3 regions of the Streptomyces sp. NPDC014861 genome follow, and region 3 is predicted to be linked to each of the others. Evidence: riboswitches for the same ligand, from Rfam matches in the RefSeq annotation. Region 3 holds a riboswitch; each other region holds the start of a gene.
What was found. A riboswitch is a leader RNA that binds a small molecule or an ion and turns the genes downstream of it on or off. The one in region 3 is predicted to bind thiamine pyrophosphate.
Positions count from the first base shown of each region.

Region 1: another riboswitch for thiamine pyrophosphate. It lies ahead of thiO (glycine oxidase ThiO); the one in region 3 lies ahead of ACF1BN_RS16795 (thiamine ABC transporter substrate binding subunit).
Region 2: another riboswitch for thiamine pyrophosphate. It lies ahead of thiC (phosphomethylpyrimidine synthase ThiC); the one in region 3 lies ahead of ACF1BN_RS16795 (thiamine ABC transporter substrate binding subunit).

Region 1 is NZ_JBIBWV010000004.1:325,905-335,519, forward strand. It holds gene metF (methylenetetrahydrofolate reductase [NAD(P)H]) at 46-963, opposite strand; gene thiE (thiamine phosphate synthase) at 1,163-1,816, opposite strand; gene ACF1BN_RS10980 (Rv2175c family DNA-binding protein) at 1,890-2,255, opposite strand; gene ACF1BN_RS10985 (NAD(P)/FAD-dependent oxidoreductase) at 2,323-3,558, opposite strand; TPP riboswitch at 3,641-3,754, shown strand; gene thiO (glycine oxidase ThiO) at 3,752-4,963, shown strand; gene thiS (sulfur carrier protein ThiS) at 4,960-5,166, shown strand; gene ACF1BN_RS11000 (thiazole synthase) at 5,172-5,966, shown strand; gene pknB (Stk1 family PASTA domain-containing Ser/Thr kinase) at 6,055-7,977, shown strand; gene ACF1BN_RS11010 (deoxyribonuclease IV) at 7,985-8,836, shown strand; gene ACF1BN_RS11015 (DUF4396 domain-containing protein) at 8,976-9,533, shown strand; gene ACF1BN_RS11020 (sulfite oxidase-like oxidoreductase) at 9,558-9,615, opposite strand, start outside.
Region 2 is NZ_JBIBWV010000018.1:59,070-68,684, reverse strand. It holds gene ACF1BN_RS27970 (DUF5326 family protein) at 1-74, shown strand, start outside; gene ACF1BN_RS27965 (IclR family transcriptional regulator) at 360-1,124, shown strand; gene ACF1BN_RS27960 (SsgA family sporulation/cell division regulator) at 1,263-1,703, shown strand; gene ACF1BN_RS27955 (YibE/F family protein) at 2,166-3,659, opposite strand; TPP riboswitch at 3,698-3,836, shown strand; gene thiC (phosphomethylpyrimidine synthase ThiC) at 3,831-5,612, shown strand; gene ACF1BN_RS27945 (hypothetical protein) at 5,862-6,563, opposite strand; gene ACF1BN_RS27940 (metallophosphoesterase) at 6,725-8,179, opposite strand; gene ACF1BN_RS27935 (LacI family DNA-binding transcriptional regulator) at 8,515-9,615, opposite strand, start outside.
Region 3 is NZ_JBIBWV010000007.1:96,652-106,266, reverse strand. It holds gene tsf (translation elongation factor Ts) at 1-714, shown strand, start outside; gene pyrH (UMP kinase) at 878-1,642, shown strand; gene frr (ribosome recycling factor) at 1,743-2,300, shown strand; gene ACF1BN_RS16805 (phosphatidate cytidylyltransferase) at 2,300-3,409, shown strand; gene rlmN (23S rRNA (adenine(2503)-C(2))-methyltransferase RlmN) at 3,642-4,754, shown strand; TPP riboswitch at 4,784-4,893, shown strand; gene ACF1BN_RS16795 (thiamine ABC transporter substrate binding subunit) at 4,974-6,065, shown strand; gene ACF1BN_RS16790 (ABC transporter permease) at 6,104-7,717, shown strand; gene ACF1BN_RS16785 (ABC transporter ATP-binding protein) at 7,717-8,748, shown strand; gene ACF1BN_RS16780 (hypothetical protein) at 8,733-9,615, opposite strand, start outside.

The DNA of each region.
Region 1 (9,615 bases), on a different contig from region 3:
CCCCTCTCTACGGCCTCCGCCGCGGGTCGGGGCGGGTACGACCGGTCAGGACTGCTGGTGCAGTCCGAGATTCTCGTAGATCTCGAGCGTCGCGGTGGAGCTGTTGAGCGTGATGAAGTGCAGTCCCGGGACACCCTCGTCCAGCAGGCGCGCGCAGAACTCCGTCGCGAACTCGATACCAATGGAGCGTACAGCGGCGGGATCGTCCTTGACCGCGAGGATGCGTTCTTTCACATCCGCGGGGAAGGCGGCGTTGCTGAGCTGGGGCAGCCGGTCGAGGGTCTTCACGTTCACGACGGGCATGACCTCGGGGATGATCGGGGTGTCGCAGCCCGCCTTCTCGACGCTGTCGCGCAGCCGCAGGTAGTTCTCCGGGTCGAAGAACATCTGGGTGATCGCGTAGTCGGCGCCGGCCCGGCACTTGTCGACGAAGTGCCGGATGTCGGTGTCCCAGTCGGCGGAGCGGGGGTGCATCTCGGGGAAGGCGGCGACGCCGACGCAGAAGTCGCCGGACTCCTTGATGAGCCGGACCAGGTCGGCGGCGTAGCGGACGCCCTCGGGGTGCTCGACCCAGTCGCCCAGCGGGTCGCCGGGCGGGTCGCCGCGCAGGGCGAGCATGTTGCGAATGCCGGCGTCGGCGTACTGCCCGAGGACGTTGCGCAGCTCGGCGACCGAGTGGTCGACGGCGGTGAGGTGGGCCACCGGGGTGAGGATGGTGTCCGAGGCGATCTTCTGGGTGGCCTTGACGGTGCCGCCGCGGGTGGACCCGCCGGCGCCGTAGGTCACGGAGACGAAGCTGGGGCCGACGGCCTCGACGCGGCGCAGGGCGTTCCAGAGGCCCTGCTCGCCCTTCTCGGTCCGGGGCGCGTAGAACTCGAAGGAGTACGACGTGCTGCCGGAGGCGAGGATCTCGCGGACCGTGCGCGCGCGGTCCGAACGGACGGAAGCGGTTCCAAGGGCCATACCGGCAGGTTAGACGGGGTCCAGGTGGCGCGGAAACCGCGTCCGAGTGGTGGACACGTTTTCGGACACCGGTACGACGCCTTCCGGGCGGTTCGCGCCGCCGGAAGGCGTCGTACCGGGGCCGGACGCGCGGAAGCCGGCGTCCGGTCGCCTTCCGGGCGGTTGCTCCGTCCGTGAGGCGTCGTGCCCGCCGCGGGTGTCAGGCGTCCGCGCGCTCCCGGACGCGCTTGGCGAGGGACGCGGCGGCCGCGGCCGGGTCGTCGGCCTCGGTGAGCGCGCGGACCACGACGATCCTGCGGGCGCCGGCGTCCAGCACCTGGTCCAGGTTGGTCTCGTCGATGCCGCCGATGGCGAACCAGGGGCGGTCCTGGGCGAGCCCCGCCGCGTACCGCACCAGGTCGAGGCCGGGGGCGTACCGTCCGGGCTTGGTGGGGGTGGGCCAGCAGGGGCCGGTGCAGAAGTAGTCGACGCCGGGCTCGGCGGCGGCCGCGTCCACCTCGGACCCGGCGTGGCAGGAGCGTCCGATCAGCACCTCGTCGCCGAGGACGGCGCGGGCGGCGGGCACCGGCAGGTCGCCCTGGCCGAGGTGGAGGACGTCGGAGCCGATCGCGTGGGCGACGTCGGCCCGGTCGTTCACGGCGAGGAGCTTGCCGTGCCGGCGGGCGGCCTCGGCGAAGACGGCCAGGTGCTCCAGCTCCTCGCCCGCCTCCATGCCCTTGTCGCGGAGCTGCACGATGTCGACGCCGGAGGAGAGCACGGCGTCCAGGAAGGCGGGCAGGTCGCCCTGGCGCTTCCGGGCGTCGGTGCACAGGTAGAGCCGGGCGTCGGCGAGCCGCTCACGAGGTGTGGGCATGGTGGTTCCCCCCGTCGGGTGGTGCCGGTGCCGCGGCGCGGGGCCGCGGCACCGGCGGTGCTGGTCCGGTGTGTCAGACGGCGAGCGCCTGGGCGCGGCGCTTCACCTCCGTACCGCGATTCTCGCCGAGGGCCTGCGCGGGGGTGCCGGGCAGGGTCGGGTCCGGGGTGAAGAGCCACTCCAGCATCTCCTCGTCGGAGAAGCCGTCGTCCCTGAGGAGCGTCAGGGTGCCGGCGAGGCCCTTGACGACCTTGTCGCCCTGGATGAAGGCGGCGGGCACCTGGAGCGCGTTGTTCTCTCCGCGGCGCACGGCGATCAGCTGGCCCTCCTTCACCAGCTGCCGCACCCGCGTCACCTCGACGTCGAGCATCTCCGCGATGTCGGGGAGGTAGAGCCAGGCGGGGACGAGAGCATCGATGTTTGCGTCAATCTCGGTCACGGGACAAGCCTGCCATCCGGGACCGACAGCCGGTAGTCGGGCCACCCCCGTCGCCTCCGTCCGGGGGTCAGGAGCCACTCCGGAGGACCGCCGACTTGAGCGGGACGGCGGGGTCGGCGGCGCGCTCGGGGTCGACGGCGGCGCCGGCCTCGATGAGTCTGCGCCCCTGGGCGAGGTCGCGGGGGCGGCCGACGGCGAGCAGCGCGACCAGCACCCCGTCGCGCAGCCAGAGCACCGACCAGGAGCCGCCGGAGGAGTCGCCGCGCCGCACCAGGGTGTCGGCGCCGGCGTGGTGGCCGGCGTACTGGACGAAGCGGCCGAACTGCTCGGACCAGAAGTACGGGACGGGGTCGTACGGCTGCGGCTCCGCGCCCTCGGAGCCGGTGATGCAGGCGGCGACCGTGCGGGGGCCCTGGAGGGCGTTGTCCCAGTGGTGGACGAGGAGCCGTTCGCCGTAGCGGGCGGAGGGGAAGGAGGCGCAGTCGCCGACCGCGTACACCTCGGGCAGCGAGGTACGGAGGCGGTCGTCGGCCGTGACGGCGCCGCCGGGGTCGAGGGCGATGCCGGAGCCCGCGAGCCAGTCGGTGGCGGGGCGGGCGCCGATGCCGACGACGACGGAGTCGGCGGGCAGCTCGCGGCCGTCGGCGAGGACGACGGCGCCCGGCCGGACGGTGGCCACGCGCGCGTGGGTGAGGAGTTCGGCGCCGCTCTCGGCGTACCAGCCGGCCATGGCGGTGGTGACCTCGGCGGGCAGGGCGCCGGCGAGCGGCAGGGCGGCGGCCTCGACGACGGTGACGGCGCAGCCGGCCTCGCGCGCGGCGGTGGCGAACTCGGCGCCGATCCAGCCGGCGCCGACCACGACGACGGGGCCGCCGCCCGCGAGGACGGGGCCGAGGCGGACGGCGTCGTCGAGGGTGCGCAGCAGGTGGACGCCGGGGACGCCCTCGGTGCCGGGCAGCGTGAGCGGGTGGGCGCCGGTGGCGAGGACGAGGGTGTCGTACGGGAAGCGTCCCGCCTCGGTGACGAGCTCGCGCTCGGCGGGGCGCACCCCGGTGACGTCGAGGCCGAGCCGGAGGTCGACGCCGAGGGACTCGAAGTCGACGTCGAAGGCGGAGTGCTCGGCCTTGCCGAGGAGGACGGCCTTGGAGAGCGGGGGCCGGTCGTAGGGCTGGTGGGGTTCGGCGCCGATGAGGGTGACGGGGCCCTCGAAGCCCTGCTCGCGCAGGGCGACGGCGGTCTGCACGCCCGCCATGCCCGCGCCGACGATCACGACGTGCCGCTGGGTCTGCTTCTGCTCGCTCACCCGTCCACCTTACGCAGCTGACGATCCGTCAGGAAGGGAGGTGCCCTGTGGCACCCCGGCCGCGGGGGCTAGGGTGGCGGGCACAACCACTCGCGGGAGCCCGGACGCACCGGGCTGAGAGGGGGGCTGGCCGGCCTCCGACCGTACGAACCTGATCCGGGTCATGCCGGCGAAGGGAGGGGCGGGAACGCCCATGCGTTCTTCCGAAGCACACCAGAACGAGCCGACCTCACGCCCGACCGGGCCGACCACCGACGTGCTCGTCGTCGGAGGCGGCGTCATCGGCCTGGTCACGGCCTGGCGGGCGGCCCTGCGCGGGCTGAGCGTCGCGGTCATCGACCCCGACCCGGGCGGCGGGGCCGCGCGGGTCGCGGCCGGGATGCTCGCCGCCGTCACCGAACTGCACTACGGCGAGGAGACCCTCCTCGGGCTCAACCTCGCCTCGGCGGCGCGCTACCCCGCGTTCGTCGCCGAGCTGGAGGAGGCCTCCGGCCTCGACGTCGGCTACCGCGCCTGCGGCACCCTCGCGGTCGCGCTCGACACCGACGACCGGGCCCACCTGCGCGAACTCCACGCCCTCCAGACCCGCTGCGGGCTCGCCTCCGAGTGGCTGAGCGGCCGCGAGTGCCGCCGGCTCGAACCCATGCTGGCGCCCGGGGTGCGCGGCGGGCTCCGGGTGGACGGCGACCACCAGGTGGACCCGCGCCGGCTGGCCGCCGCGCTGCTCACGGCCTGCGAGCGGGCCGGGGTGGTCTTCCACCGGGCGCTCGCGGAGCGGCTCGTCGTGGCCCGCGAACGGGCGCGCGGGGTCGTCCTCGGCGACGGCACCGAGCTCGCCGCGGGCCTGACCGTGCTCGCCGCGGGCAGCCTCAGCGGCCGGCTCGCGGGCGTGCCCGAGGCGGTGCTGCCGCCGGTCCGCCCGGTGAAGGGCCAGGTCCTGCGGCTGCGGATCCCCGCCCCGTACGCCCCCTTCCTCTCCCGCACCGTCCGGGCCGTGGTGCGCGGCAGCCACGTCTACCTGGTGCCGCGCGAGAACGGCGAGCTGGTCGTCGGCGCCACCAGCGAGGAGCTGGGCTGGGACACCACGGTGACCGCCGGCGGGGTGTACGAGCTGCTGCGCGACGCCCACGAGCTGGTCCCCGGCCTCACCGAGCTGCCGCTCACGGAGACCGTGGCCGGACTGCGCCCCTGCTCCCCCGACAACGCGCCGGTGCTCGGGCCGAGCGCCCTGCCGGGTCTCCACCTGGCCACCGGCCACTACCGCAACGGGATCCTCCTCACCCCCGTCACCGGCGACGTCATGGCGGAGGCGCTCACCACGGGCGTCCTCCCCGAAGAGGCGCGCCCCTTCTCCCCCCACCGTTTCCCCACCGCTCTGCCCGTACGTCAGGAGCAGCCCGCATGAACGTGTCCGTGTCCGTGAACGGCGAGCCGCGCGCCCTCGCCGCCCCCGTCTCCCTGGCCTCCCTGGTCGCCGGCCTCACCACCGCCCCCGCCGGGGTCGCCGCCGCCGTCAACGAGGCGGTGGTGCCGCGCGGCGAGTGGGCGACGACGCTGCTCGCCGACGGCGACCGGGTCGAGGTCCTGACCGCGGTGCAGGGAGGCTGAGCGCGATGTCCGACGACGTGTTCGTCCTCGGCGGTACGGAGTTCTCCTCCCGCCTCATCATGGGCACCGGCGGCGCCCCCAGCCTGGACGTCCTGGAGCGCTCGCTGGTCGCCGGCGGCACCGAGCTGACCACGGTCGCCATGCGCCGCCTCGACCCGACCGTGCAGGGCTCGGTCCTCTCCGTCCTGGACCGGCTCGGCATCCGCGTCCTGCCGAACACGGCGGGCTGCTACACGGCGGGCGAGGCCGTGCTGACCGCCCGGCTGGCCCGGGAGGCGCTGGGCACCGACTGGATCAAGCTGGAGGTCGTCGCGGACGAGCGGACCCTCCTGCCCGACGGCGTGGAGCTCCTCGACGCCGCCGAGACCCTGGTGGACGACGGCTTCACCGTCCTGCCGTACACCAACGACGACCCGATCCTGGCCCGGAAGCTGGAGGACGTGGGCTGCGCGGCGATCATGCCGCTCGGCTCCCCCATCGGCTCCGGCCTCGGCATCCGCAACCCGCACAACTTCGAGCTGATCACCGAGCGCGCGGGCGTGCCGGTCATCCTGGACGCCGGCGCGGGCACCGCGTCGGACGCGGCGCTCGCGATGGAGCTGGGCTGCGCCGCGGTGATGCTCGCCTCGGCGGTCACCCGTGCGCAGGAGCCGGTCCTGATGGCCTCGGCGATGCGGCACGCGGTGGAGGCGGGCCGCCTCGCGCACCGCGCGGGCCGCATCCCCCGCCGCCACTTCGCGGAGGCGTCCTCCCCCGTGGAGGGCCGCGCCCGGCTGGACCCGGAACGCCCCGCGTTCTGACCCCGGAGCGGAGCGGGGTACGTCACAAGCGTGCTGCGGTCGGGGCACGCGGGGCGGGGCGTCCGTACCGGCTCGTAGACTCGACGCCGTGGACACGACCCTTCAGGACCCCCTCGTCGGGCGGCTGCTCGACGGCCGCTACCGCGTCGACGCGCGCATCGCCGTCGGCGGGATGGCCACGGTCTACCGGGCCGTCGACACCCGCCTCGACCGCGTCCTCGCGCTCAAGGTGATGCACCCCGCCCTGGCGGCCGACGCGGTCTTCGTCGAGCGGTTCATCCGCGAGGCGAAGTCCGTCGCCCGCCTCGCGCACCCGAACGTGGTCGCCGTCTTCGACCAGGGCGCCGAGGGCGCGTACGTCTACCTGGCGATGGAGTACGTCTCCGGCTGCACCCTGCGCGACGTGCTCCGCGAGCGCGGCGCCCTCCAGCCCCGCGCCGCCCTGGACATCCTGGAGCCGGTCCTCGCCGCGCTCGGCGCGGCGCACCGGGCCGGCTTCGTCCACCGGGACATGAAGCCGGAGAACGTGCTGATAGGGGACGACGGCCGGGTCAAGGTCGCCGACTTCGGGCTGGTCCGCTCGGTCGGCTCGGCGACCGCCACCACCGGCGCGGTCCTCGGCACCGTCTCCTACCTCGCCCCCGAGCAGATCGAGCACGGCACCGCCGACACCCGCGCCGACGTGTACGCCTGCGGCGTCGTCCTGTACGAGATGCTGACGGGCGGCAAGCCGCACGGGGGCGACACCCCGGCCCAGGTCCTCTACCAGCACCTCCACACCGACGTGCCGGCCCCGTCCGCCGCCGTCCCCGGGCTGCCGCTCGAACTGGACGAGCTGGTCGCCGCCGCCACCGCCCGCAACCCCGAGGTCCGCCCGCACGACGCCGTGGCCCTGCTCGCCCTGGCCCGGGAGGCGCGCGCGGCGCTCACCGACGCCCAGCTGGACGCGGTGCCGCCGCGGGCGCGGGCCAGCCGGCGGGACACTGGGGAGGACCGCACCGGCGTCATCGCCCGCCCGGTGCCCGCGCCGGAGGCCGGCGACCCGCACGCGGTGCAGCACACCAGCCGCCTCACGACCCCCGAGCTCCCGCCGCCGGCCCGTCGCCCGCGCACCCGCCCGAGGCCGCCGCGCGGCCCGCTCCTGATCGTCGCCGGCGTCCTGCTCGCGCTGGGCCTCGGCGCCGGCGTCTGGTACATCAACGCCGGCCAGTTCACCCGCGTCCCCGCTGTCCTCGGCCAGACCGAGCAGGTGGCCGCGGGACGGCTCGCCGACGCCGGCCTGGAGCTGGGCACGACGCGGCGCGCCTTCAGCGACGTGTACGAGCGCGGCACCGTGATGGGCGTCGACCCGGCGCCCGGTGAGCGGGTCCGCAGCCACGCCACCGTCACCCTGACCCTCTCCCGGGGGCCGGAGATCGTGAAGGTGCCGAATCTGAAGAACAAGCCGCTCGACGAGGCCAAGCGGATCCTCGCGGAGCAGGGCCTCGCCCCCGGCGTGGTCACCACCGAGTTCAGCACCACCGTCGCCCAGGGCGCGGTGATCGGCTCCGACCCGGAGCCGGGCACCGAGCGCGCCCCGGACTCGGCCGTCGCGCTGCTGGTCAGCAAGGGCGCCCCGGTCGACGTGCCGGACGTGACCGGCGAGACCGTGGACGACGCCACCGCCACCCTCCGGGAGGCCGGTCTCGACGTCTCCGTCGCACCGGAGCGGATCCACTCCCCCGAGGACGCCGGCGCGGTCGCCGCCCAGTCCCTCGCCGAGGGCAGCCGGGCCGCGAAGGGCGACGCGATCACGCTGACCGTCTCCAAGGGCCCGCGCCAGGTCGAGGTGCCGGACGTCGTCGGCATGTCGACCGACGAGGCCCGCGAGGAGCTGGAGGCCGCCGGTTTCGAGGTGAAGGTGGAGAAGGACTTCCCCTTCCTCGGGGACGAGGTCACGGGCCAGTCCGTCGAGGGCGGCGAGGCCGCCCCGGAGGGGTCCACCGTCGCCATCACCATCAAGGGAATCTGAGACACCCATGCGCAACCCCGTCGGCGGCCACGTCCCCGTGGCCGGCGGACTCGCCACCACCGGCCTCGGCTACGCCCGGGAGCTGGGCGCCGAGACCGTCCAGGTCTTCGTCGCCAACCCGCGCGGCTGGGCCACCCCGACCGGCAACCCCGCCCAGGACGAACGCTTCCGGGAGGAGTGCGCCGCGGAGTCGCTCTCGGCCTGGGTGCACGCCCCGTACCTGATCAACTTCGGCTCCCACACCGAGGCCACGGTCGAGAAGTCGGTCGAGTCGCTGCGCCACTCGCTGCGCCGCGGCCGGGAGATCGGCGCGAAGGGCGTCGTCGTCCACACCGGCTCGGCGACCGGCGGGCGCCCCCGCGAGGAGGCGCTGGCGCAGGTACGGGAGCGGATGCTGCCGCTCCTCGACGAGCTGACCCACGAGGACGACCCGTACCTCCTCCTGGAGTCCACGGCCGGCCAGGGCTTCTCGCTCTGCTCCCGGGCGGAGGACTTCGGCCCGTACTTCGACGCGCTCGACCACCACCCCAGGCTGGGGATCTGCCTCGACACCTGTCACATCTTCGCGGCCGGCCACGACCTGGCGGAGCCGGGCGGGGCGGTACGGACCCTGGACGAGCTGGTGGCCACGGTCGGCGAGGGCCGGCTGCGGCTGATCCACGCCAACGACTCCCAGGACGTCTCCGGCGCGCGCAAGGACCGGCACGCCAACATCGGCGTCGGCCACATCGGCCAGGAGGCCTTCCGGCAGCTCCTGCGCCACCCGGCCACCGACGGCGTCCCGCTGGTCATCGAGACGCCGGGCGGCAAGGAGGGCCACGTCGCCGACATCGAGCTGCTCAAGAAGCTCCGGGACTGATCCGGCCGAGGCGGACGATCCGGCCGGGCCGGCCGGGCCGGATCGTCCGCCGCTGATCGTCTCCGATTGAGGAATACCCCACAGGGGTATACGGTTCCGGAGGACGCAGGAACCGCTACCCGAGGCTGGGGGCACCCTCATGGAGCACGAAGCGCACCACGACCACACAGGACACACCGACCACACGGGTCACACGGGCCACGGGGGCCATCACGCGGGTCACGGCGACCACGGGGCCCACGCAGGTCACGCCGGCGGCGGGGCGTCCTGGGGCACGGCGGCGAAGGCGACCCTCCACTGCCTCACCGGCTGCGCCATCGGCGAGGTCCTGGGCATGATCATCGGCACCGCGCTGGGCTGGGGCAACGCGCCGACCATGGCCCTCGCGATCGCCCTCGCGTTCTTCTTCGGCTACGCGCTCACGCTGCGCGGCGTCCTCGCCGCCGGCCTGGACTTCAGGTCCGCCTTCAAGGTGGCGCTCGCCGCCGACACCCTCTCGATCGCCGTCATGGAGATCGTCGACAACGGCGTGCTGCTGCTCGTCCCGGGCGCCATGGACGCCCACCTGGACGCGCCGCTCTTCTGGGGCGCGCTCGCCTTCGCCTTCCTCGTCGCCTTCGTGGTCACCACCCCGGTGAACAAGTGGCTGATCGGCCGCGGCAAGGGGCACGCCGTGGTGCACCAGTACCACCACTGAGCGCGGACCGGCGGCGGCCCGGGGCTATAGCTCCGGGCCGTCGCCCGGTTCCTCCTGGTACGAGTAGCGCTGCTCGGTCCAC
Region 2 (9,615 bases), on a different contig from region 3:
TCGCGCTCGTCGCCGGACTCATCTACGCCGTGCGGAAGTTCGGGTCCTCGTCGAAGTCGGACCGCGACTGGTAGCACAAGCTACTCATCGGTATTCGGCGCCTGCCGGGCGTTAGCCCGGCAGGGGGAACGCACTGGTGGAAACCAGTGGGGGCGAGGACGAGCCACTAGAGTGGCAGAACTCCGCCGAGTCGGGGACTACGGGCGTAGATCTCCGGCAGATCTGCGGTTTCCCACTCGTCCCTGAGGGGTCCGGTCCATCGGACCCCATCGGTGTCCCAGGCCCGGCGGGTGCGCGGGGGCGGCCCCCGCGAGCGGGTGCGACGCATCCGTTGTCACGCCTGGGGGTGACCTTTGGCCATGGCTACGCAGACAGCTGCGCCGACCCTGATCGGCTCGGTGCAACGGGCGCTGAGACTTCTGGAGGCCGTGGCCTCCCACGCGGACGGTGCCCCCGCCAAGCAGCTCGCCCGGGAGACGGGTCTCCCGCTGCCCACGACGTACCACCTTCTCCGCACCCTGACGCACGAGGGCTATCTGCTCCGCGACAAGGGTGCGTTCTATCTGGGCGAGGCAGCCGCCCGTCTGGCCGGCGGCGGGGCTGTGCAGAATCGTCGCACCAAGATCGAGGACTCCCTCGCCCGCTGGCGGGACGAGATCGGTGTGCCGGTCTACTTCGCCCTGTACCACGAGGGCGAGATCGAACTCGTCTCCGTCGCGGACACTGCCAACTCCCCCGCGGTCGAGGAATGGGCCGACTTCCGGGAGACCGGTCACGCGCATGCCATCGGGCAGTGTCTGCTCAGTCAACTCGATCTGAAAACTCGTCAAGACCACCTCGATCGCCATCCGGTCGAAGCGATCACTCCGTACACGGTGAGTAATCGCCGGATGCTTTTGGAGCGTTTGGGTAGTTTGGGGCGAATGGAGCCCCTGGTGGAGCGTCAGGAATATGCGCTGGGCACGGTCTGCGCCGCAATCCCCGTCACAGTGGGCTCCATGGCCGCCACTCTGGCCATTTCCCTCCCTCTTCACCAGGAAGAACGGTTGCTCCCAGCAGTCGAGCGACTACGCACGGAGATCGGAAGTCTCTTCAGTTCGCTCGCCTTCTCTATCAGTATCTGAAAAATCACTCCTTGTGATCTGCTAGCGCGTACAGCACGATTGCGTCAAGAGGGCCACGGGGGATCATTCCTGGCCGTTTCGGTCACAGCTTTCAGCAGCTGTGTTTACACAACTGCTCCATCTACTGCGGGGTACATGATGCGAGAGTCGGTTCAGGCCGAGGTCCTGATGAGCTTCCTCGTCTCGGAGGAGCTCTCCTTCAAGATCCCGGTCGAACTGCGATACGAGACCCGGGATCCCTACGCGGTGCGGATGACCTTCCACCTTCCCGGGGACGCGCCCGTCACGTGGGCGTTCGGCCGGGAGCTGCTGCTCGACGGGATCAACCGCCCGAGCGGTGACGGCGACGTCCACATCGCCCCGACCGAGCCCGAGGGGCTGTCGGACGTCTCCATCCGGCTCCAGGTGGGCGGCGACCGCGCGCTGTTCCGGGCCAGCGCCCCGCCGCTCGTCGCCTTCCTCGACCGCACGGACAAGCTCGTCCCGCTCGGCCAGGAGCAGACGCTCGGCGACTTCGAGGACAGCCTGGAGGCCGCGCTCGGCCGGATCCTCGCCGAGGAGAGCGCGGGCCCGGCCTGACCGACGCCCTCCGTACGCCTGACGCCGGCGCCCGTTCCGTACGGCCGACACCGGCGCCTCGCTCCGTACCGCTCACAGCAGAGTCCCGTTCCGTACGGCTCGCAGCGGCGTCCCGCTCCGCGCTGCCGACACCGGCGCCGCGATCCATACCCCCGACACCGGCGTTCCGTTGCACGCTGCCGGCACCGGCGTCCCGATCCATACCCCAAACAGCGGGGCCGCTATCCGTATCCCCGGCAGCGGAGGCGCGATCCGTACCTCCGACAGCGGTGTCCGATCCGGGTGTCTGAACACCGGCGTACCCCGATCCGTGGGGCCGGGTGCGTGCCCCGATCCGTGGGGCCGGGTGCGCGCCTCGATACGTGAGGCCGGGTGCGCCTCCCGATCCGTGGGGCCGGGTGTGCCCCGATCCGTAGGGCTGCCGTCGAGGCGGAAGGGTCCCGTACGGGCGTCGTGCGCGCGTCACTTGGCGCGGCGTCGCCGTCCGCCGCGGCCCGGAGTCCGGGCTCCTGCCTCCTCCGCCGGACGGTCGGCCGACACCACCAGAGCCGCGAGCGCCGTCGTGACCGGCACCGAGGCGACCAGACCGATCGACCCGACCAGGGTCCGGACGATCTCCTCCGCCACCAGCTCGCTGTTGGCCACCGTCCCCATGCTGCTCTGCGCGATGGTGAAGAGCAGGAGCAGCGGGAGCGCGGCACCGGCGTAGGCCAGGACCAGCGTGTTGACCACCGAGGCGATGTGGTCGCGGCCGATCCGGATGCCGGCCCGGTAGAGCGCGCGCGGACCCATCCGCGGGTCGGCCTGGTGAAGTTCCCAGACCGCCGAGGTCTGGGTGACGGTCACGTCGTCCAGGACACCGAGCGAACCGATGATCACACCGGCCAGCAGGAGGCCGGACATGTCGATCTCCGGGTAGAGACCGTGGATGAGCCCGGTGTAGTCGTCGGTGTTGCCGCTGAGCGAGGCCCAGCCGATGAAGAAGGACCCGAGCAGTCCGATCAACAGCAGCGAGATCAGGGTGCCGAGGACGGCGACCGAGGTGCGGGCCGACAGGCCGTGGCACATGTAGAGCGCGATCAGCATGATCGCGCTCGATCCGACCACCGCCACGACCAGCGGGTTCGACCCCTCCAGGATCGCGGGGAGGATGAAGAGCGTGAGCACCAGGAAGCTCACCGCGAGCGCGATCAGGGCCATCACGCCCCGCATCCGGCCGACGAGCACGACCGCGAGCGCGAAGATGCCGGCGAGGACCGCCATCGGCACCTTGCGGTTCACGTCCGTCACCGAGTACTGCAGGTCCCGCGGGGCGTCGGGGGCGTAGGCGACCACCACGCCCTGTCCCTCGTCGAGTTGGCGCGGGGCGTCCGGCTGCACGATCTCGGTGAACCGGCGCCCCTTGTCGGGACCGCTGGTGATCTCGATCGTCGCCTTCTCGCACTGCCCCTGCTGCCCGTTGACCGCCTCGCGGCCCTGCGGGGTGGTCGTGTCGCCGGTGGGCGGCACCTGCGCCGCGTTCACGTCCTTGCAGTCCACCCGCTCGACCGCGACGACCTTCCCCTGTTCGGTCTGCCGGTCGAAGCCGACGCCGGTCCGCTCGTGCGCCGGCGTGCCGCCGGGCCAGAGCACCGCGAGACCGACGACCACGGCGGTGGCGAAGGGGATGAGAACGGCGGCGATGACCCTGCGCAGATGACGGGAGACGGGCGCCGCGGGCCCGTGACTGTGGCTGTGCCCGTGCCCGCCATGGCCGCCATGCCCGCCATGGCCTCCGTGGCCGGGCCCGCCTGGACCGCCGCCGGCACCTGGGCCCGCACCACCGCCCTGACCGCTGGGACCACCGCCTGGGCCGGGCCCGTTCCCGTGCCCGTTTCCGTGGTCGTGGCCGTGCGGATCGGGGGTCTGCTGCGAGGAAGTCACCGACCGATCATCGCAAGAACGGAGGGGGCCCACTGTTCAGCACGCCCGGGAGGGCGCTAGCGTGGTGGCACCTTTGCACACGCGGGAGCTCGGAGCACCGGGCTGAGAGGGCGCTGATCACCGTACGCGGACACGTACGGGAGGAGGCTGCGCCGACCGCCGAACCTGTTACCGGGTAATGCCGGCGTAGGGAGATTCGGTCTCATGACCATTCAGGATGCACGCACGCCTGCCTCCGACCAGAACGACGCCGACGGCGAGCGCACGCCGGGCTGGCACAAGGGGTACGTCGAGGGCTCCCGCCCCGACATCCGGGTACCGGTCCGCCAGGTCCACCTCACCAACGGCAAGGACGTGACGCTGTACGACACGTCCGGTCCGTACACCGACCCCGGCGTCGACACCGACGTGCGCCGGGGCCTCCTCCCGCTCCGCGAGAACTGGATCATCGCGCGCGGCGACACCGAGGAGTACGCGGGCCGCCCGGTCCGCCCCGAGGACGACGGCATCAAGCACACCTCGCCGCGCGGCGGTGGGCTCAAGAACCTCGACGCGGTCTTCCCCGGCCGTCCGCGGCTGCCCCGCCGGGGCCGCGCCGGGCAGGCCGTGACCCAGCTCGCGTACGCCCGCCGGGGCGAGATCACCCCGGAGATGGAGTACGTGGCGATCCGGGAGAACGTCTCCCCCGAGGTCGTCCGCGAGGAGATCGCGGCGGGCCGCGCGGTGCTGCCGGCCAACGTCAACCACCCGGAGATCGAGCCGATGATCATCGGCAAGCGGTTCCTGGTGAAGGTCAACGCCAACATCGGCAACTCCGCGGTCACCTCCTCCATCGAGGAGGAGGTGGAGAAGATGACCTGGGCGACCCGCTGGGGCGCCGACACGGTCATGGACCTGTCCACCGGCCGCAACATCCACACCACCCGCGAGTGGGTGCTGCGCAACTCCCCCGTGCCGATCGGCACCGTGCCGCTCTACCAGGCCCTGGAGAAGGTCGACGGCAGGGCCGAGGACCTGACCTGGGAGATCTACAAGGACACGGTCATCGAGCAGGCCGAGCAGGGCGTGGACTACATGACCGTGCACGCCGGCGTGCTCCTGCCGTACGTGCCGCTCACCGCGCGCCGCAAGACCGGCATCGTCTCGCGCGGCGGCTCGATCATGGCCGCCTGGTGCCTCGCGCACCACAAGGAGAACTTCCTCTACACGAACTTCGAGGAGCTCTGCGAGATCCTGGCGGCGTACGACGTCACCTACTCGCTCGGTGACGGCCTGCGCCCCGGCTCGATCGCGGACGCCAACGACGCGGCGCAGTTCGCGGAGCTGAAGACGCTCGGCGAGCTCAACACGATCGCCAAGCGCCACAACGTGCAGACGATGATCGAGGGCCCGGGCCACGTCCCGATGCACAAGATCAAGGAGAACATCGACCTCCAGCAGGAGATCTGCGAGGAGGCGCCGTTCTACACGCTCGGCCCGCTGACCACGGACGTCGCGCCCGCGTACGACCACATCACCTCCGGCATCGGCGCCGCGATGATCGCCTGGTGGGGCACGGCGATGCTCTGCTACGTCACGCCGAAGGAGCACCTGGGCCTGCCGAACCGCGACGACGTGAAGACCGGTGTCATCACGTACAAGATCGCGGCCCACGCGGCCGACCTCGCCAAGGGGCACCCCGGTGCCCAGGAGTGGGACGACGCACTCTCCGACGCACGGTTCGAGTTCCGCTGGGAGGACCAGTTCAACCTGGCCCTCGACCCGGACACCGCCCGGGAGTTCCACGACGAGACGCTTCCGGCGGAGCCCGCGAAGACGGCGCACTTCTGCTCGATGTGCGGCCCGAAGTTCTGTTCGATGAAGATCTCGCAGGACATCCGCCGTGAGCACGGTGGCACCCAGGAGGAGATCGAGGCCGGCATGGCGGAGAAGTCCGCCGAGTTCGCCGCCGCCGGCAACCGCGTCTACCTTCCCCTGGCCGAGTAGCGGGAGCGACTCGCGCCTCCGGCCGAGCAGCGGTTCGGGTCCCTGGCCGAGCAGTTGCCCGCGTCACCTTGATCCCCGGCCCGCGGTCCACGGGGGGACCGCGGGCCGGTCCGCGTCACGGGGCCATTTCGCGGGGCCGTTTCACAGGGCCATTTCACGGGGCCGGGTCACGGGTCCGCGTCGCGGGTTCCGTTCCGGAGGCTGCGTTTCACGGGGCCAGGTCACGGGCTCCGTGTCAGAGGCTCCGTTTCACGGGGTCGGTGTCGGGGGCGGCGGGTCAGGGAGGGGTGCGGGATCGGGTCCGGGGGCCGGGGCCGGGGTCGGGGTGCGCTCGGGGGTGTGCCCGGTCTCGGGGGTGGTGAGGGCGGCCTGGAGGAAGGGGACGACGCCGCGTTCGAGCAGGGCGTGGCGCCAGTCGGCGCGGGCCCGGGTGAGCTCGTCGTCGGGGACGTGGCTCTCGGCCGGGCTGTTGCGGAGCGCCGTGAGCAGGAGGCCGACGCCCGCGCAGAGGAGGCCGGCGGCGGCGAGGGCGCCGAAGACCAGGCCCGCGGTGAGCAGGGTGGTGCCGAGGGCGGCGGCCGGGACGAGCAGGTGGACCACGGCGCCGACCAGGAGAAAGATCACGGACGCGCTGCCCGCGAGGACCGGCACGAGCGTGGTGAGGACCGCGACGGCGCCCGGCGACTCGTCGGGGGCGGGGGTCCGCGGCCGGTTGGACGCGGCGCGGCACTGCTCGCGCACCTTGACGAAGTGCTCGTACTCGCTCGCCGCCGCGGCGGTGATGAGTGCTGTCGCGTTCAGCGCCATCACCCGGAGCTGGGCGGCCGTCAGCCGCGTTCCCGCTCCGGCGAGTTCCGGCCGTTCCGGCGCGGTGCGCAGTGCCTCGTCGAGGACGCGCTCGTAATCGGCGCGGTCCTCGGTCAGCAGGTGCGGAGCCACGTTCATGTGCATCCCCCGATGCTCGGTGGGCCGGGACCGACCGTGGAGAACGGCGGTCCGGGCGGAAGCGGAGGAGAGCCTGCCTACCTAGGGAGACCGATGGTAGGGCCGTGAGCGGGCGTGCTGACAGGGGGTTTCCGGAAATCGCCTGTACCGGATGCGCTGGGTGAGAGTCAGTCCCCCAGGGGGAGTTGGACGACCAGCAGCTTTCCGGCCATGGTGACGCCGCCGTCCATCGCGATCGCGAGCCCGTCGGCGTAGACGTGCGGGCCCTCGACGGCCGGGCGGGAGTCCTCCTCGCCATCCTCCGTGCCGACCTGGCCGAGGAGGTACGGGATCGGGCTGTGGCCGTGCACGATCCGGGATCCGCCGTAGGTGCCCAGCAGCTCCTGGACGGCCTGCGGGCCGGCCTCGTCGCGGAAGGCGAAGCGCTTGGTGAACTTCCGGAAGAGGTCCCAGACCTCGTCGGCGTCGTTGCGCCGGATGATCTCGTGAACGGTCTCGTTGACGTCCTCGATGGTCTGGCCGTAGTCGAGGTACGCGGTGGTGTCCGAGTGCAGCAGCAGGTGGTCGTCCTCGTGGACGACGGCGTCGAGACGGGACATCCACTGCAGGTGGACGTCCTGGAGGCGGTCCATGTCGTGCTTCTGCCCGCCGTTGAGCAGCCAGGCCGCCTGGAAGGTGGCGGTGCCGGCCCCGGAGTTGACCGGGGTGTCGCCGAAGCGCTTGGCGCCGATGAGGAGCAGCTCGTGGTTGCCCATGAGGGCCTTGCAGTACCCGCCGGCGGCGGCGGCCTCGGCGGAGAGCCGCATGACGAGGTCGATGACGCCGATGCCGTCGGGCCCGCGGTCGGTGAAGTCGCCGAGGAACCACAGCCGGGCGTTGCCCGCGGCCCAGCCGCCGTTCTCGTCGATCAGGCCCTGGGCGTGGAGGGCCTCGACGAGTTCGTCGAGGTAGCCGTGGACGTCGCCAACGACGAAGAGCGGGCCGGGGCCGTCGCCGGTGGGCGCGGGCGCCGGGGCGGCGGCCGGGGCGACGGGCACCTGGACGGTGTCGCCGCGCTGGATGACCGGGAGGTCGCGCTCGGTGGGGGTGTAGCCGTCCGGGAACTCGGCGGGGTAGCCGGCGCCGGAGTGGACCTGGGTGACGCGGGGGAGCGGCGCGGGGTGCGCGGCCGCTGCGGCCGGCGTGGGTACAGAGGCCGATGCGGGGGCGGCGGAAGGCGCGGGTCCGCTGTGCTCGGCGTACGGGGCCGGTTCGGGGTACGGAGTGGACTCCGGGTACGACGTGGACTCGGGGTACGCGACGGGCTCCGGGTGCTGCGCCGGGGCCTGTCCGACAGCCGGGGCCCGTACGACAGCCGGAGCCGGTTCGGCAGCCGGAGTCGGTACGGCAGCGGGAGTCGGTACGGGCGCCGGAGTCGGTACGGGCGCCGCTGCCGGGGCTCCGAAGCCGACCGGTTCCGGGAACGCGGCCGGGCGCGTGCCCAGGTGGAGCGTGGGATCGGAGGGCGTGGGAGGCCGCTCGGCCGTGTGGCCCTGTACGGGCACGCGGGCGTACGGCGGTACGCGGAAGTCACGCAATGTCGCCGTGCGTTCCACGGGATCCTGCCCGGCCCCCTGAGTCATCGACCCCTCCACCACCGTCGCGATGCCCTGCACATCGCGGACCGGCCTGGTCGGGGAGGTCCGCGGTGTCGTGCGCCCATCATAGGAATGAGGGTCCGCCTGTGTGACGCACCAGGGGTGGTGAATCCGGGTTCGCTCCGGGTTCACCGGTTGTTTCGCCCGAATTGAGAAGGTCCAGTCCAGGGTCGGGACCGGCAGGCGGCCGGTTTCGCCGTCTCCGCCCACGGGCAGAGGGCGGGACGGGGGCTTCGTTCGCGGTCGTTCTGATGTCGTGCGTCCGGCCGCTCCTTCGGCGCGGCCGGGATCGGGGGTGCGGTCGCACCCGCGCGTGAGGGTCAGTCCTTCGCGGGCGAGCGCGGCGGGCTGACGGTCGTCCGCGGCGAGCGGCGCTGCGAGGAGGTGCGGACGATGAGTTCGGTCGGTATCACCTGCTCGACCGGACCGTCGTTCTCGATCCCCTCGATGGCGTCGATGAGGAGCTGGACGACGGCGGTGCCGATCCGCCGCGGCTTGAGCGAGAGCGTGCTGATGGGCGGCTCTGTGGTGGCGTAGACGGTGGACTCGCTGCAGCACACGATCAGCAGGTCCTCGGGGACGCGCAGACCGTAGCGACGGGCGGCGGCGAGGAGATCGGTGCCGTTGGGGTCGAACAGGCCGTAGACGGCGTCGGGACGGTCCGGGCGGGCGAGCAGCCGGTCGGCCGCGACGGCGCCCGCGCACGGATCGTGCGCCGGATATGCCTCGTAGACGGGGTCCTGTCCGACCCGCTCGCACCAGTTGAGGTACGCGGTGGTGGAGAGACGGGTGTAGGTGTCGGTGGTGGTGCCGGTGAGGAGGCCGATGCGGCGGGCGCCGGCGTCGGCGAGGTGGTCGAGGAGGTCGAGGACGGCGGCCTCGTGGTCGTTGTCGACCCAGGCGGTCACCGGGAGCGTGCCGGCGGGGCGTCCGTCGGAGACGACGGGGAGGCCTTGGCGGACGAGCTCGGTGACGACCGGGTCGTGGTCGGACGGGTCGATGACGACGGTGCCGTCGAGGGCGACGTTCGACCAGACGTCATGGCGTGAGGTCGCGGGAAGGATGACGAGGGCGTAGCCGCGGGCGAGCGCGGCCGAGGTGGCGGCCCTGGCCATCTCCGCGAAGTAGGCGAACTCCGTGAAGGTGAAAGGTTCATCCCCGTACGTGGTCACGGTCAGGCCGATGAGTCCCGACTTGCCGGTGCGGAGCGTGCGAGCCGCCGCGGAGGGGCGGTAGCCCAGCCGGTCGGCGACCTCGCGGACGTGCCGGCGGGTGGCGTCCGGGAGTCGGCCCTTGCCGTTGAGCGCGTCGGAGACAGTCGTGATGGAGACCCCGGCGGCGGCGGCCACGTCCCGGATGCCTGCCCGGCCCTGCCGGCTTCCCCGGGTCTGTGCCCGGCTCACCTGGTGCTTCCCTGCTGC
Region 3 (9,615 bases):
CGCATCAAGGGCCAGAAGGGTGTCGCCAAGCGCGAGGGCCGCTCTGCCGAGAACGGCGCCGTGGTCTCCCTCATCGCCGACGACAACACCTCCGGTGTCATCGTCGAGCTGAAGTGCGAGACGGACTTCGTCGCCAAGGGTGACAAGTTCCTGGCCGTCGCCAACGCGCTCGCCGCCCACGTCGCCGAGACCAAGCCGGCCGACATCGCGGCCCTGCTCGCCTCCGAGATCGAGGCCGGCAAGACCGTGCAGGCCTTCGTGGACGAGGCCAACGCGAACCTGGGCGAGAAGATCGTCCTGGACCGCTTCGCGGCCTACGCCGACGGCTACGTCGCCGCGTACATGCACCGCACCATGCCCGACCTCCCGCCGCAGATCGGTGTCCTCGTCGAGCTCGACAAGGAGAACGCCGAGGTCGCCAAGGGTGTCGCGCAGCACATCGCCGCCTTCGCGCCGAAGTACCTCACCCGTGAGGACGTCCCGGCCGAGGTCGTCGAGTCCGAGCGTCGCATCGCCGAGGAGACCACCCGCGCCGAGGGCAAGCCCGAGGCCGCGATCGCCAAGATCGTCGAGGGTCGCGTGAACGGCTTCTTCAAGGACGCCACGCTGCTCGGCCAGCCGTACGCGCTGGACAACAAGAAGTCCGTCCAGCAGATCCTGGACGAGGCCGGTGTCACCCTGAAGCGCTTCAGCCGCATCAAGGTCGGCATCTGAGTCCTTCGCCCACGCGACGGACACCGGACCCGGGTAGGGTCTGAGACAGTCGTCCCGCCCCGCGCGGGACGACCGCAGATGTGACGAGGAGGCCATTGCCGTACGGGAAACCCACGAGGACCCAAGGCAATGGCCTCCTTCGTATGTGCACGAGGAGAACTCCATGAATCAGGGCGCCGTACAGGGCGACGACAACAGCGGCAAGAAGCTCGGCCGCTACATGCTGAAGCTGTCCGGGGAGGCCTTCTCCGGCGGTACCGGTCTCGGAGTCGACCCCGACGTCGTGCACGCCATCGCGCGTGAGATCGCGGCCGTCGTCCGAGACGGCGCTCAGATCGCGATCGTGATCGGCGGCGGCAACTTCTTCCGCGGCGCCGAGCTCCAGCAGCGCGGCATGGACCGGGCCCGCTCCGACTACATGGGCATGCTCGGCACCGTGATGAACTGCCTCGCCCTCCAGGACTTCCTGGAGAAGGAGGGCATCGACTCGCGCGTGCAGACGGCCATCACCATGGGCCAGGTCGCCGAGCCGTACATCCCGCTGCGCGCCGTGCGCCACCTGGAGAAGGGCCGCGTGGTCATCTTCGGCGCCGGCATGGGCATGCCGTACTTCTCCACGGACACCACCGCCGCCCAGCGCGCCCTGGAGATCGACGCCGAGGCCCTCCTCATGGGCAAGAACGGCGTGGACGGCGTCTACGACTCCGACCCGAGGACCAACCCCGCCGCGGTCAGGTTCGACGCGCTGGAGTACAGCGAGGTCATCACCCGCGACCTCAAGGTCGCGGACGCCACGGCCATCACGCTGTGCCGCGACAACAAGCTCCCGATCCTCGTCTTCGAACTGCTCGCCGAGGGCAATATCGCGCGCGCCGTGACAGGTGAGAAGATCGGCACGCTCGTGAGCGACCAGGGCACCCGGGCCTGAGCACGTCTCCCACCGGGAACCGCCCCTCACGGGGCTGGACGACAGCCCTGCCGGTCGTACACCGTGCAGGACACAACGCGACGACACGCAGGAGCATGTGGTGATCGAAGAGACCCTCCTCGAGGCCGAGGAGAAGATGGAGAAGGCCGTCGTGGTCGCCAAGGAGGACTTCGCCGCGATCCGCACCGGCCGTGCGCACCCGGCGATGTTCAACAAGATCGTGGCCGACTACTACGGCGCCCTCACTCCCATCAACCAGCTGGCCTCGTTCTCGGTGCCGGAGCCGCGCATGGCCGTGGTGACCCCGTTCGACAAGAGCGCGCTGCGCAACATCGAGCAGGCCATCCGCGACTCGGACCTCGGCGTCAACCCGAGCAACGACGGCAGCATCATCCGTGTGGTGTTCCCCGAGCTGACCGAGCAGCGCCGCAGGGAGTACATCAAGGTCGCCAAGGGCAAGGCCGAGGACTCCAAGATCTCGATCCGCTCCGTGCGCCGCAAGGCCAAGGAGACCATCGACAAGCTCGTCAAGGACGGCGAGGTCGGTGAGGACGAGGGCCGCCGCGCGGAGAAGGAGCTCGACGACACCACCGCGAAGTACGTGACGCAGGTGGACGAGCTGCTGAAGCACAAGGAAGCCGAGCTGCTCGAGGTCTGATGAACGACTCATCCTGGGGGGCGCCGGCGGCCGGTTCAGGCCTCGGCGGACCCGACCAGGGGCCTGCCCCGGCGGGTCCCGCCCACGATCGGCACCGGGCGGCGCAGACTCGCCCCATGCCCATCGTGCCCGACGTACCCGCCGGCGGATTCCAGGACGGACACGGTCGGGGGGACGCTCACCCGGGCGGCCCCCTGTTCCGTGACGAGACGCCGCACGAGCACCCGCAGGAGCCCATGCCCAGCCCCGTCCCGCCTCCTCCGCCGCCCGCGGCCCCCGCGCCGCGGCAGAAGAAGAACGCGGGCCGGGACCTGGGGGCCGCCATAGGGGTCGGCGTCGGTCTCGGGGCAGTGATCATCGTGTCGCTGTTCATCTGGCCGCCGGCGTTCATCGGCGTCGTGGCGGTGGCCGTGGTCGTCGGTCTGTGGGAGCTGACCTCGCGGCTCCAGGAGCGCAAGGCGATCAAGGCACCGCTGGTGCCGCTCGCGGTCGGCGGCGCGGCCATGGTCGTCGCCGGGTACGTGCGGGGCCCCGAGGGCGCCTGGGTCGCGATGGCCCTGACAGCGCTCGCGGTGCTCGTCTGGCGGATGACGGAACCCCCCGAGGGGTATCTGAAGGACGTCACGGCGGGTGTCTTCGCCGCGTTCTACGTACCGTTCCTGGCGACCTTCGTGGCGCTGCTGCTGACCGCCGACGACGGGCCGTGGAGGGTGCTGACCTTCCTGCTGCTCACGGTGGTCAGCGACACCGGCGCGTACGCGGTCGGCTGGCGGTTCGGCAAGCACAAGCTGGCGCCGCGGATCAGCCCCGGCAAGACCCGTGAGGGCCTGTTCGGCGCGGTGGCCTTCGCGATGGCGGCCGGCGCGCTGTGCATGCAGTTCCTGATCGACGGCGGCACCTGGTGGCAGGGGCTCGTCCTCGGCCTGGCGGTGGCGGCGAGCGCGACGCTCGGCGACCTCGGCGAGTCGATGATCAAGCGGGACCTGGGCATCAAGGACATGGGGACGCTGCTCCCCGGTCACGGCGGCATCATGGACCGGCTGGACTCGCTGCTGCCGACGGCGCCGGTGGTGTGGCTGCTGCTCGCGCTGTTCGTGGGCACGGGCTGAGCGGGCGCCGCGCCGTCCGCCGGCGGTGGCCGGGAGGACGGTCGTGATCTCCGTCGGAGCGGGTTGACGGACAACGGGTACTCTGGAAGGGCTCGGGGCGTGTGTCCCGGGCCCTTTCGTCGTCCTCGCCGCCGCGGGGACGGTCCAGTGAGGTCGCTCCGGCACCAGCGTGCCGTGCTCCCCGCCGTCGCGGGACGTCCGACCTCGTGCCTGTTTGAGGAGAGACGCCGCCGTGGCTCGTCCGGCCCCCGGAGAACTCACTTTCGTCGCCCCGCGCGGAGCCAAGAAGCCGCCGCGGCACCTCGCCGACCTCTCGCCCGCGGAGCGGAAGGAGGCCGTCGCCGCGATCGGCGAGAAGCCGTTCCGCGCCAAGCAGCTGTCGACCCACTACTTCTCCCGGTACGCGCACGACCCGGCGGCGTGGACCGACATCCCGGCCGCCTCGCGGGAGAAGCTGGCCGGGGAGCTGCTGCCGGACCTGATGTCGGTGGTGCGGCACATCTCGTGCGACGACGACACCACCCGCAAGACGCTGTGGCGGCTGCACGACGGCACGCTCGTCGAGTCGGTGCTGATGCGCTACCCGGACCGGGTGACCATGTGCATCTCCTCGCAGGCCGGCTGCGGCATGAACTGCCCGTTCTGCGCGACCGGGCAGGCGGGGCTCGACCGGAACCTGTCGACCGCCGAGATCGTGCACCAGATCGTGGACGGCATGCGGGCGCTGCGCGACGGCGAGGTGCCGGGCGGTCCGGCGCGGCTGTCGAACATCGTGTTCATGGGCATGGGCGAGCCGCTCGCCAACTACAAGCGGGTCGTCGGCGCCATCCGCCGCCTGACCGACCCCGAGCCCGACGGGCTCGGGATCTCCCAGCGGGGGATCACCGTGTCCACGGTGGGCCTGGTGCCGGCGATGCTGCGCTTCGCCGACGAGGGCTTCAAGTGCCGGCTCGCGGTGTCGCTGCACGCCCCGGACGACGAGCTGCGGGACACGCTGGTGCCGGTGAACACGCGCTGGAAGGTGCGGGAGGTGCTGGACGCGGCGTGGGAGTACGCCGAGAAGTCCGGGCGCCGGATCTCCATCGAGTACGCCCTCATCCGGGACATCAACGACCAGGCCTGGCGGGGTGACCTGCTGGGCAAGCTGCTCAAGGGCAAGCGGGTGCACGTCAACCTGATCCCGCTGAACCCGACGCCGGGGTCGAAGTGGACCGCGTCGCGTCCCGAGGACGAGAAGGCGTTCGTCGACGCCATCGCCCGCCACGGCGTGCCGGTGACCGTCCGTGACACCCGGGGCCAGGAGATCGACGGTGCCTGCGGGCAGCTGGCGGCCTCCGAGCGCTGACCTTGTACTCTGTGCTCGAACACACCTGCATATTCCGACAGGGGAGCGCCACAGCGCTGAGAGTGCGGTAACCGTAGACCGCAGACCCTCTGAACCTTGCCCAGGTCATTCTGGGTAGGAAGTTCGGTCGTAACTCGAGCTGTTGCGCCCTGCCCGCGTCCGGTCCCCGGCCGCGGGCAGGGCCGCGTCTCTTCCTGGTCCCACCCAGGAGGACAACCGATGCACACCAAGAAGGCAGCCGCCGTCGCGCTGGTCGCGGCGCTCGGCGTCACGAGCCTCGCCGCCTGCTCCACCGAGGACGTCCGCGAGGGCGCGGGCAAGACGGGGGAGCCGGCGCCGAAGTCCGTGACCCTCGTGAGCCACGACTCCTTCAACGCCTCCAAGGAGGTGCTGGCGGAGTTCACGAAGCAGACCGGATTCACCGTGAAGGTGCTGAAGGCCGGCGACGCGGGCGAGGCCGTCAACAAGGAGATCCTGACCAAGGGCTCCCCGCAGGGCGACGTCTTCTTCGGCGTCGACAACACGCTGCTCTCCCGCGCCCTCGACAACGGCATCTTCGAGACCTACGAGGCGAAGGGCCTGGACCGGGTCCCGGAGGCCTTCCGGCTCGACAAGGAGCAGCGGGTCACGCCGATCGACACCGGCGACATCTGCGTCAACTACGACAAGAAGTACTTCGCGGACAAGAAGCTGGCGCCGCCGCAGACCTTCGACGACCTCGCGAAGCCGGAGTACAAGGATCTGCTGGTGGTGGAGAACCCCGAGCGGTCCTCCCCGGGGCTCGGCTTCCTCCTCGGCACGGTCGCGCAGTACGGCGACGAGGGCTGGCAGGACTACTGGAAGAAGCTCAAGGCGAACGGCGTGAAGACCGTCGACAGCTGGGAGCTGGCCTACAACCAGGAGTTCTCCGGCTCGGCCGGCGGCAAGGAGGCCAAGGGCGACCGCCCGCTGGTCGTCTCCTACGCCTCCAGCCCGCCGGTGGAGGTGCTGTACGCGGAGCCGCAGCCGAAGGAGGCCCCGACCGGGGTGTCCGCCGGCACCTGCTTCCGGCAGATCGAGTTCGCGGGGCTGCTGCACGGGGCGAAGAACCCCGAGGGCGGGAAGGCGCTCATCGACTTCCTGCTCTCGAAGAAGTTCCAGGACGACATGCCGCTCCAGATGTTCGTGAACCCGGTGGCGAAGGACGCCGCGCTGCCCGAGCTGTTCACGAAGCACGGCGTGGTCGTGGAGAAGCCGCAGACGATGGCGCCGGAGAAGATCGCCGAGAAGCGTGAGGCGTGGATCCAGCAGTGGTCGTCGCTCCTCAAGTGAGGCGTGGCCGCGGGGGGAGCGCGGCGCGGCTGGGCCTGATGGTCCTGCCGGTCGCGTTCTTCGCGGTCTTCTTCGCCTGGCCCGTCGTGTCGATCGTCGAGCGCGGGCTGCGGCCGTCCGGCGCCTGGGACCTGGGCGTGATCGGGACGACGCTGGGCCGGCCCGACATCCTCGGCGTGCTCGGCTTCACCGTGTGGCAGGCGGCCGCCTCCACCGGTCTGACGCTGCTGGTGGCGCTGCCGGGGGCGTATGTCTTCGCCCGCTTCGACTTCCCGGGGAAGAGCGCGCTGCGGGCGGTCGTCACGGTGCCGTTCGTGCTGCCGACCGTGCTGGTCGGCACGGCGTTCCTGGCGTTGGTGGGGCGGGGCGGGTTCACCGACGCGCTGTGGGGGCTGCGGCTCGACACGACGGTGTGGGCGATCCTCCTCGCGCACGTCTTCTTCAACTACGCGGTCGTCGTCCGGACGGTCGGCGGACTGTGGGCGCAGCTCGATCCGCGGCAGGAGGAGGCGGCGCGGGTGCTGGGCGCGTCGCGGTGGACGGCGTGGCGGGCGGTGACACTGCCGGCGCTGGTGCCGGCGGTGTCGGCGGCGGCCCTGATGGTCTTCCTCTTCACCTTCACCTCGTTCGGTGTCGTGCAGATCCTCGGCGGGGACGGGTACACGACGCTGGAGGCGGAGATCTACCGGCAGACGGCCCGGCTGCTCGACCTGCGGACGGCGGCCGTGCTGACGCTGGTGCAGTTCGTGGCGGTCGGCGCGATCCTCGCGGTGCACGCGCGGACGGTGCGGCGGCGGGAGACGGCGCTGCGGCTGGTGTCCCCGGAGCTGACCGCGCGGCGGCCGAGCGGCTTCGGCCAGTGGGCGCTGCTCGGCGGGGTGCTGGTGTCGGTGGCGGTGCTGGTGGTGCTGCCGCTCGGGGTGCTGGTGGAGCGGTCCTTCGCCACGCCGGAGGGGTACGGGCTGCGCTACTACCGGGCGCTGGGTTCGCTGGACGAGGCGGGGACGTTCCTGGTGCCGCCGCTGGAGGCGGTGGGGAACTCGCTGCGGTACGCGGTCGCGGCGACCGCGATCGCGGTGGTGATCGGGGGGCTCGCGGCGGCGGCGCTGACCAGGCGGGCGGGCCGGCTGGTGAGGGGTTTCGACGCGCTGCTGATGCTGCCGCTGGGTGTGTCGGCGGTGACGGTGGGCTTCGGTTTCCTGATCACGCTCGACGAGCCGCCGTTCGATCTGCGGGCCAGCTGGATCCTGGTGCCGCTGGCGCAGGCGCTGGTGGGTGTGCCGTTCGTGGTGCGGACGATGCTGCCGGTGCTGCGGGCGGTGGACCAGCGGCTGCGGGAGGCGGCGGCGGTGCTGGGGGCGTCGCCGTGGCGGGCGTGGCGCGAGGTGGACCTGCCGCTGGTGCGGCGGGCGCTGCTGATCGCGGCGGGGTTCGCGTTCGCGGTGTCGCTCGGCGAGTTCGGCGCGACCGTCTTCATTGCCCGGCCCGACAATCCGACGCTGCCGGTGGCGGTGGCGCGGCTGCTGGGCCGGCCGGGGGAGCTCAACTACGGGCAGGCGATGGCCCTGTCGACGATTCTGATGGTGGTGTGCGCGGTCTCGCTGCTGCTCCTGGAGCGGCTGCGGACCGAGCGGACCTCCGGGGAGTTCTGATGCTGGTCCTTGAGGGTGCGACGGTGCGGTTCGGGGCGCGGGCGGTGCTCGACGCGGTGGACCTGGAGGTCGCCGAGCACGAGATCGTCTGCGTGCTGGGGCCGAGCGGGTCCGGGAAGTCGACGCTGCTGCGGGCGGTCGCGGGGCTCCAGGCGCTGGACGCGGGGCGGGTGCTGCTCGCCGGTGCCGACCAGGCGGGGGTGCCGGTGCACCGGCGGGGGGTGGGGCTGATGTTCCAGGACCACCAGTTGTTCCCGCAGCGGGACGTCGCCGGGAACGTGGCCTTCGGGCCGCGGATGCACGGGGTCGCGAAGGACGAGCGGGCCGCGCGGGTCGCGGAGCTGCTGGAGCTGGTGGGCCTGCCGGGTGCCGGCGGCCGGTCGGTGGCCGCGCTGTCGGGCGGCGAGCAGCAGCGGGTGGCGCTGGCGCGGGCGCTGGCGCCGCGGCCCCGGCTGCTGATGCTGGACGAGCCGCTGGGGCAGTTGGACCGGGGGCTGCGGGAGCGGCTGGTGGTGGAGCTCCGGTTGCTGTTCGGGCGCCTGGGGACGACGGTGCTCGCGGTGACGCACGACCAGGGGGAGGCGTTCGCGCTCGCGGACCGGGTGGTGGTGATGCGGGACGGGCGGATCGCCCAGTCGGGGGCGCCGGTGGAGGTGTGGCAGCGGCCGGCGTCGGAGTTCGTGGCGCGCTTCCTGGGGTTCGAGAACGTGGTTCCGGCGACGGTGTCCGGTGCGGTGGCGGAGACGGTGTGGGGCCGGGTGCCGGTTCCGGAGGGCTCGCCGCAGGGGGAGCGGACGCTGTTGGTGCGCCCGGCGGGGGTCCGGCCGGCGCGCGGGGGTCTGCTCTGCCGGGTCGAGTCGCGGACGTTCCGGGGCCATCACGTGTCGGTGGTGCTGCGTCCGGCGGAGGGGCCGCCGCTGGAGGCGGAGCTTCCGCTGCGGGAGGTGCCGGAGGTGGGCGCGGAGGTGGCGGTGGCGTTCGGGGTGGAGGAGGTCGTGGTGCTGGACGGGGAGGGTCAGCAGCGGTTGTAGAGGGCTCGTAGCCAGGGTTCGCGGACCCGGGGCAGCCTGGCCAGGGTGTGGCGGACCGTCCCGCGGTCGGGGGCGAGGAGGCCCCGGGGGTGGTCGGGGAGCGGGTAGTCGTCGCGCAGCACGCCGGGGGGCAGGTGGCCGGAGATCGGCATGGGCGAGGTCTCGGGCGGGAGGGCGAGATGGGCCCAGACGTCGCCCGGCAGGCCGACGGGGACCGCGCCGCAGGGCGGTGCCCAGGGCCGCCCGGTCCGCCGGTCGCTGGGGACGAGCGCCAGGTCGGCGCCGTCCGCGGGTATGCCGGGGCCGGCGAGGGCGACCCGCAGGGTGCCCGGGCCGGCCGGGAGCAGTCGGTCGAGGTGCGGGCCGAGGAGCGCGGTGACGGGGCCGGCGGGGAGCGCGAGGGGCCGGCCTTCGGAGGCGGCCAGCAGGTGCGCGAGGGCGACCCCTGCGGCGGCCGTCCAATGAGGGCTCCAGTTGCCGTCCGGGGTGATCGGCGGGGTCGCGCGGAGTGGTTCGGGGGTTGGGGCGGGGTCGGCCGTCCGGTGCCGGAGGACGGTGTGGGGCTCGTACCGGACCGTGTTCCAGATCCCGCAGTCGTCCTCGCGCACCCCGATGCCCAGGCCGCAGCCGGCGCAGAGCAGGGTGGGTCGGGAGCCGCCGACGACACCCAGGCAGGAGTCCCCGGACCGCTCCGGGACGAGCCGAGTGCCGCGCGTGTCGCCGGGGGCGAGGACGTACCGGTGACGGGGGCCGGCGGAGTACGACCACACCGGGGCGTACACCCCGGCGGCGGCCGCCTCCTCCTCGTCGGCCTCCTCCCACGAGCGCCACGGGTGCCCGGAGGGCTCGGGGTCGACGGCGTAGGTG